DNA from 2 places in the Streptococcus thermophilus genome. Region 2 is predicted to be linked to the other one. Evidence: predicted binding sites of a transcription regulator. Region 2 holds the regulator's gene; the other holds the start of a gene.
The links. Region 2 encodes NrdR, which represses ribonucleotide reductase genes. Its sites were predicted from a motif close to ACACNATATATNGTGT; they were not measured.
Positions count from the first base shown of each region.

Region 1: nrdH (glutaredoxin-like protein NrdH) is a predicted target of NrdR. The motif match lies at 2,731-2,746, and genes of this name have one in related genera.

Region 1 is NZ_CP038020.1:1,681,576-1,685,984, reverse strand. It holds gene nrdE (class 1b ribonucleoside-diphosphate reductase subunit alpha) at 154-2,313, opposite strand; gene nrdH (glutaredoxin-like protein NrdH) at 2,400-2,624, opposite strand; gene acnA (aconitate hydratase AcnA) at 2,946-4,409, shown strand, end outside.
Region 2 is NZ_CP038020.1:728,800-733,208, reverse strand. It holds gene dnaI (primosomal protein DnaI) at 1-291, opposite strand, end outside; gene E3C75_RS03885 (DnaD domain protein) at 295-1,470, opposite strand; gene nrdR (transcriptional regulator NrdR) at 1,467-1,946, opposite strand; gene E3C75_RS03875 (HAMP domain-containing sensor histidine kinase) at 2,069-3,586, opposite strand; gene E3C75_RS03870 (response regulator transcription factor) at 3,583-4,272, opposite strand.

The DNA.
Region 1 (4,409 bases), 950 kb from region 2:
AACCTCTTTCTTTATTGATATCATTTCTATTTTATCATAATTAAAAATCATGATATAGTTTTTTGAGTTTATCTATTAAAAAAGTCGGCTAACCGACCATTTTATGATTTTTATAAATAAGAGTAGTGAAGTTGTTAGCCTCAAATCACTATCTTAGATGACACAGCTTTCACACTGGTTAGAGCCAACTTCTTCGCCGTCATCTGTGTAAGTACGGATGTAGTAGATTGACTTGATTCCTTTGTTAAAGGCGTAGTTACGAAGGATAGAAAGATCACGAGTTGTTAGTTTATTTTCTGTTTTCCATTCGTAAATTTCTTTAGGCAACTCACTACGCAAGAATAGGGTTAATGACAAACCTTGATCAACGTGTTCAGTCGCAGCGGCATAAACGTCGATAACTTTACGCATGTCCATGTCGTAGGCTGAAGTGTAGAAAGGAATAGTGTCTGTTGAAAGACCGTTGGCTGGATAGTAAATTTTTCCGATTTTCTTCTCTTGACGTTCTTCAATACGTTGTGTGATTGGATGAATAGAAGCAGAACAGTCGTTAATGTAAGAGATTGAGCCATTTGGCGCAACAGCCAAACGGTTTTGATGGTAGAGACCATCTTTTTTAACGAGTTCACGTAGTTCCTCCCAATCCTTGGCTTGTGGGATGAAGTGGCCTTCGAAAAGTTCTTTAACACGGTCAGATTTAGGAACGTATTGCCCTGTAACGTATTTATCAAAGTAAGAACCGTCAGCATATTTTGAATTCTCAAAGCCGACAAAGGTTTCTTGACGTTCACGGGCGATATTGTTAGATTCAACTAAAGTCCAGTAGTTCATAAGCATGAAGTAGATATTAGTGAATTCAACAGATTCTGGGCTACCATACTCGATATGGTGTTTAGCAAGGTAAGAGTGAAGCCCCATAGCTCCTAAACCAAAGGTATGAGCTTGTTGGTTTCCATTTTTGATTGATGGAACGGCATCGATACTTGAGCTGTCTGTAACAAAGGTAAGCGCACGTGTCATAGTCTTAATGGAACGACCAAAATCAGGTGAAGTCATCATGTTCAGGATATTAGTAGATCCAAGGTTACATGAGATATCTGTACCGAGTTTAACAAATTCTTGAGAATCGTTAAGTTCACTTGGTGCTTGAACTTGGAGAATCTCAGAACAGAGGTTGGACATAACAATTTTACCATCAATTGGGTTATGTCTGTTAGCTGTATCAACGTTGATGATATATGGGTAACCAGATTCTTGTTGGAGTTTAGAAATTTCAGTTTCTAACTCACGCGCATTAATCTTAGTTTTGGTGATATTAGGATTGGCAACCAATTCATCATACATAGCTGTAATATCAATGTAGTTATATGGTTTACCGTATTCTTTTTCGAGAGAGTAGGGGCTGAAGAGATACATATCTTCATTATTACGTGCTAACTCGTAGAATTTATCTGGTACTGTAACACCTAGTGACAATGTCTTAACACGTACCTTTTCATCAGCGTTCTCTTTCTTAGTTGAAAGGAAGGCAAGGATATCTGGGTGGAAAACATCCAGATAAACAACACCAGCACCTTGACGTTGACCAAGTTGATTTGAGTAAGAGAAGCTGTCTTCAAAAAGCTTCATAACTGGGACAACTCCAGAAGCAGCACCAGCATATCCCTTGATAGGAGCACCAGCTTCACGTAGGTTAGATAGGCTAATACCAACCCCTCCACCAATACGTGATAATTGGAGAGCTGAGTTAATAGAACGACCGATGGAATTCATATCGTCCGTTACTTGGATAAGGAAACATGAAACGAGTTCTCCACGACGACTACGTCCAGCATTTAAAAATGAAGGAGTAGCAGGTTGATAACGTTGGTGAATCATTTCGTTAGCAAGGTCACTAGCCAGGTTTTCATCACCATCAGCGAAGTAAAGAGCATTAAAAAGAACACGATCTTCAAAACTTTCAAGGTATGTCTCGCCATCGTTTGTTTTGAGAGCATATTGTTGGTAGAACTTGTAGGCTGCCATGAAAGATTGAAAGCGAAATTTTTGAGCATGAATTTCTGCAGACAATTTTTCGATGAAAGCAGGTTCATATTTACCGATGAATTCAGACTCAATATAGTCGTTTTCAATCAAATAATTAATTTTATCTGTGATGCTGTTGAATGCCATTGAATTTGGCTTAACATTTTCAAGGAAAAAGGCACGAAGCGCTTCTTTATCCTTATGCAAAGGAATCTGACCGTTTACAGGACGGTTAATTTCGTTGTTGAGGCGGAAGTAAGAAACATCGCCAAGATTTTTTAAAGACATAATACAGATACCAGGCCTAGTTTAAAGGTTAAAGTTAACATATTAAACTAAGCAAACAAGTTCCTTTCTATATAAAAACTTAATAATTAAAGGATTTCTTTAAGTTTAGCCGGTTGAAAACCTGAAAAGACGATATCGCCTGCTTCAATCACTGGAGCAGCAGTAAAGCCTAGGCTTTTGACGTAATCAATTTTTTCTGGTTGTTCATCGATATTGATTTCTTCGAAATCAGCACCTTCTTTTTCCAAAAATTTTTTTGTCATTTTGCATTGCATACAGTTGTTTTTTGAAAACAATGTAATCTTTTCCATTGCAAATACTCCTTTTTTTAAAGATTTTAAGTGACTAGGTGTCACTTTTTCGACTTTAATAGAATACCCAAAATATTGGGAAAAATCAAGCTAAATATTTTAAGGAATACAATATTTTGTGTTTAGTATTGAAACACAACCCTATATCTTGTGTTTTGAAGGCTTTTTAAGTTTTCTTAAATTTATTTATGGAAATGGCTAAAATTCCAACAACTGACTGAAGATGTAATAAAACATCACACCAGAATGCCAATTTTATTTGTTTTTTTAAAAAAAACAGTGTAGAATAGAGGAAATTTTTTAACTAATGGAGGTTCAAGTATGCAAGAATACTGTTCAAATCTAACTGTAAATGGTAAGATATTCTCTTTTTATGATCTCGAAAAAGCAGCAAAATCCTATGATGTTAAGGTCGAAGAACTACCTTATAGCATTCTAATACTACTTGAAAGTCTCCTCCGAAAAAAAGATGGCATTGACGTTAAGGAATCTCACATTTCTGATCTGATAAAATTTCCGAATTTTCCAACAATTTCTGAAGTACCATTTAAACCAAGTCGCGTCATTTTACAAGATTTCACAGGGGTTCCTGTTGTCGTTGACTTGGCCTCAATGCGGGATGCTATAGTGGCTAATGGTGGTAAAGCAGAACTTATTAATCCAGAGATTCCAGTAGATTTAGTCATTGACCACTCTGTTCAAGTCGATTCATATGGATGTGATACAGCGCTTGAAGATAATATCAATCTAGAATTTAAACGTAACAATGAGCGCTACGAATTTCTTAAATGGGCCGAACAATCTTTTGAAAATTACCGTGCGGTTCCACCAGCTACGGGTATTATCCATCAGGTTAATATTGAATTTCTAAGTGATGTCATTATTGAAAAAGATGGGCTACTATATCCCGACTCTATGTTTGGTACAGATAGTCACACAACGATGATTAATGGTATTGGTGTTCTGGGATGGGGTGTCGGCGGAATTGAAGCTGAAGCAGCTATGCTAGGTGAAGCTTCCTATTTCCCAATTCCAGAGGTTATTGGTGTACATTTAACAGGTGAACTTCCTAAAATTGCTACGGCAACAGACTTGGCTCTCAAGATTACTCAAGTACTTCGTTCTGAAAATGTTGTTGGTAAATTTGTAGAGTATTTTGGTTCTGGCTTAAAGAGCCTATCTCTAGCTGATCGTGCTACAATCGCTAATATGGCACCAGAGTATGGGGCAACTTGTGGTTATTTTCCTATTGATGACGAAACTCTTAACTACATGCGTTTAACTAATCGTGATGAGGAACATATCCAGGTCACTGAAGCCTACACAAAAGCCAATCATCTGTTTTATGACCCAAGTAAAGAAGCCAAGTATACTAAGGTTGTTGAAATTGATTTGTCAACCATTAAACCTTCTATCTCGGGTCCCAAACGTCCACAGGATTTGATTCTCTTGTCCGATGCTAAGCAAGAATTTCAGGATGCAGTGGTACGAGAAGCAGGTGTGCGTGGCTTTGGATTGGACAAGAAGGAGTTAGAAAAAACGGCAAAAGTTGATTTTGAGGATCATTCAGAAACAATTCAAACGGGGCATGTGGCCATTGCAGCGATCACATCATGTACCAATACCTCAAATCCTTACGTTCTTATGGCGGCTGGTCTTTTAGCTAAAAAAGCAGTTGAGAAAGGGTTAAAGGTATCTCCAACGGTGAAGACATCTTTGGCACCAGGTTCTAAAGTTGTTACTGGTTATCTTAAAGCTTCAGGCTTGCAAAGCTACTTAGACAAG
Region 2 (4,409 bases):
CTTAAGCTGACGCGTTTCCTTATAGGTTACGTCAGCGTAGCCTTCATTCATGGTCAGAATCGGCTCATACCCTTTGGCAATGTAGCTGACATCACCTTCTTTGACCTTACGGCATTCCACCAAGAATTGATTAAACTTTGGAAGACTACGCTTGATTTCGTCCTGGCTTAAGCCATGTTCTTGAATAAAGCCAGCTACTCTTGGATCCGCCAAGATTTGCTTGGTCAAATCTGTTGCATTACCAGACCCATGATATCCTGTTCGGTTCAAGGTTTGTCCAACTCTTTCCATAGGCTACTCCTTTCCTTTTTCTAGTTTAGCCAAAGCACGGCGTCTAATTTCGTCTAACTTGGCTTGGTCGGCCTGACTGGTTTGATTATCGTAATCAGGATCACTCCAGCTAGGTACATTTGTTTTCTTCTTAGAATCATCTTTTGTCCGCTGTGATTTTTTGTCGTAACCACTACGCAAAGCCAAAAGCCCTTGTTCAGCAGTAACAATCTTCTTAAAGTCAAAATCGTTGGCAACTTTAGAGATATACTCTCGATTCACATTTGTTGAACGTGTCCGTCCCAAACTGTAGGCAACCATGAGATTAATGACCTCATCCATAAAGCCTCTTTGTGCCAAGTCTGTGAGAATTTTTTTCTCAGAATTAGTCACAGTCCCGCCTGGACCCTTAGCACTCTGTAAGTAATCAACAGGTTTTCCAGATTTAACAGCTTTAAGAATCTTTTTCTCTGTCTCCGTCAATGCAGAATCACCACCCAATTTTTGAGCTTGAGCTTGCTCTAATTGCACTTGCATACGCTTAACAATAATCCGGTGGTTCACGGCTGTCTTTTTTGACAAGAGATAGGTATCATACCAATTCATGTCATAGGTTTCAGACAACTTATAGATTTCTGGAACATCTGTCTTTTCATCTGTAAATACAAGTCCATCAGCCTGCATACGATTCCTGAAACTGATTAAATCAAATGAATTTTTAGGCTTAATTTCAGAAACAGACTTTTGAGCCAAACGCTCATCAGTAAAAACATCCGAAAAACGTTTAGATAAGTCTTGTAAACCATGTAAACTCGTCGGTTTTAAAGCATCCACTGCTGGCTCACCAATTTTTTGCTCTAGAAGTGAACTATAAACCGCATGTTTTAGAAACTGCTCGATAGATAGGGGAGACTTAAGCTCCACAACATAAATTCCCTGAGGAGAATGATAGAAAGCCAACAAGTCTACCGCTGTCAGGACCGCCAGGGATTCCTGAAGAGGCTGCATACCAAAGTTAAGATGATTCAGAATAGTAGCAAATTTATGACGATGATTACCATTATCATAGAAAGCCACAAAATACTGATAGAGTGCGTATCCCTCAACCCCAATAATGGGATAATAACAACGCATCAAACTTGCCTGATCGGGAACGATAACCTGATTGCCAACATAGACAAATTCTTCAATAGGTCTCATTTTTTAGACTCTTTTTTCGCACGGACAGTCTTGGTGATTTCTTGAAGCAATTCTTCAATCTCATCAACATCTTTGAAAGAACGGTAGACACTAGCAAAACGGACATAGGTAATTTCATCAAGATCTGCTAGTTCTTTCATGACTAAATTCCCAATGACCTCACTATCAACCTCTCCATCATGGTTACGGCGAATGTTTTGCTCTATACGGGTGATGGCATTTTCAATATCCTCACTTGAAACTGGACGCTTCTGAGCACTCATCAAGATACCATTGAAAATCTTATCGCGAGAGAATTGTTCACGAGTACCATCTTTTTTGACAACTAAAAGTGGAACTTCTTCCACACGCTCAAATGTAGTAAAACGGGCATGACAAGCATCACACTCTCGACGACGACGAATGGTATTTCCATCCTCTGCCTGACGGCTATCGATAACATTAGATTTATTATGTTGACATTTTGGACAACGCATGCACTTCACCACCAATCTTCGAAATTCAGTACTCTATTTTACCATAAAAACACATAAAAAGCACGCCCTTAACGAGACGTGCTCATTGATTGAGAGTTAGTATAAATCTCTTGTAAATTGACTTAACCTTCAATTTGAGGTGTCGTAGTTTCTGACTCTGCAAAAGGAATGTAGAGGTCAAAACGTGTACCCACACCAAGTTCTGAACTGACATCGATATGGCATCGATAAGCTTCCACAATTTGATAGAGGATTGATAAACCAATACCCACACCAGATTGGGTTGTCGTACGATTACGCGCCTTATCTGAACGATAGAAGCGTTCAAATATATGTTCAATATCTTCTTTAGAGATACCCTCACCATTATCCTGTACCTGTACCAGCATCTCATCTTCCAGAGCCTTGATAGTAACCTGGATTTTCTTATTAACAGGCGAATACTTGACCGCATTATCAATCAAAATAGTAATAACCTGTTCAAAGTGCTGACTGTAAATCTGTGCTGGACGATCTGAACCCTCAGAATCATTGAGGTAGAATTGGTAGTCGTCATGTAGGACACGGAAATTCCCAATAACCGTACGGATTGAAGAATTCAAATCACATGTATCATTTCTATGATTGTCAAATGACCCTTTAACACGAATAGAATCCAACATATCGTTAATCATAATCGTCATACGGTTGGCTTCGTGACTTGCAGCTTCAAGACTTTCTTCAAGGATTTCAGGATCATTTTTACCCCAACGTTGCAAGAGGTCCATATGTCCTTTAATAACTGCAATGGGAGTACGTAATTCGTGACTGACGTCACTCAAGAAACGCATCTGCATCTGATTATCTTCTTGAATTTTATCCATCATACAGTTAAAGTTAAGTGCCAAAGCACCAATCTCATCATGACTCTCAATCTTAGATCGAAGCTCCAAATCACTTGGCGAATCGATAATAATACCCATTGTTTCGTGTAACTGCCTCATCGGACGAAGAATAGATGTCAAGACAACTACAATTACTGCAATAACTAAGACCGTCATTCCTACTTCAAGGAATATCAATAGGAAAATTAAACGCTCTTTTAACGCATAGTAGAATTTCAAATCATGGAAAACTTGAGCATACCCAACAATGGTCTTCTTATCCTTGCCATAGATTGGAACTTGTAGTAAGAAACCACGTTTACCTTTATAGGAAACCAACTTCAGTTTATTGACCTCAGACATGCCTGGAGGTGAGTCTGTATCCTCCTCAGAAGTAAAGATAAAAGTTCCCTTTTTGTCATAAACATAGACAGACTGGTTGGAATATAATCTATTAGAAACCGCAACTTGACCATCTAAGGAACGCTTTTCAGAAAGCACTCCATTAATGATTGATGGATAGATATTTTTCGGTGAATAAAAGGCCGCTAAAAGCGGCTCTGGACTCAACTCTTCATCAGAGTCCCAGTCCTTTTCGATATAAGTAACAACTTTTGAGATTGTATTATTTACATTTTGACGTTCACGTTGCAAAAGAAGCGTATTGGCTGAAAATACAACAACCAGAGTGAACATCGACAATACAAGAAAGAAGACCACAGCAGTTGTCATGGTCAACTTTTTTCTAATGGTTACTTTACCAAATAATTTACTCATCTTTCACGGATAACGTAACCCATCCCTCGTACTGTTTGAATGTATGATTCCTTACCTGGAATGTCGATTTTCCCACGTAAGTAACGAATATAAACATCTACAACGTTTGTTTCAATTACGTCATCATATTTCCAGACTTGAAGCAAGAGTTCCTCACGGGTCATTACTTGGTTCATATTGCTTAAAAGTGTGTTCAACAAATCAAACTCACGTTTTGTCAATGGAATTACCTCATCACCGCGAACAACTGCACGGTTTTGAACATCCAATTTTAAATCGCGATAGGTTGACGCTTTAGCTGGTACCTTCTTAGTAGCTTCGATATCTTGACGACGGAAGGTTGCACGAATACGTGCCAACAGTTCTTCAATCGCAAATGGTTTTATAATATAGTCATCAGCTCCACGATCCAAACCAGCAACAATATCCATGATTGAGTCGCGAGCTGTCATCATCATAATATAAGTATCTTTTTCTTGTTGGAGACGACGTGTCACTTCGAAACCGTCCATCTCAGGCAACATAAGGTCCAAGAGAATCAGATCGAAATCTTTCTCAAGTGCCATTTCAAGTCCTTCGCGTCCGTTGTCCGCTGTCACAACGTCGTATCCTTCGTGTTGAAGTTCAAGAGAGACAAAACGAGCAAGGTTTCTCTCATCTTCAACAATCAAAATGCGTTTGCTCATAATAAGTATTTACCCTCTTTTATAAAAAATTTTTTGGCTTCCATTTCCTCAAAAAGTATTTAGGTTTAGCCAATGAATACATCCGAAAATTAGCTTATAATGACAGAATAATACAGATTTTTAAAATTGTCAAACAT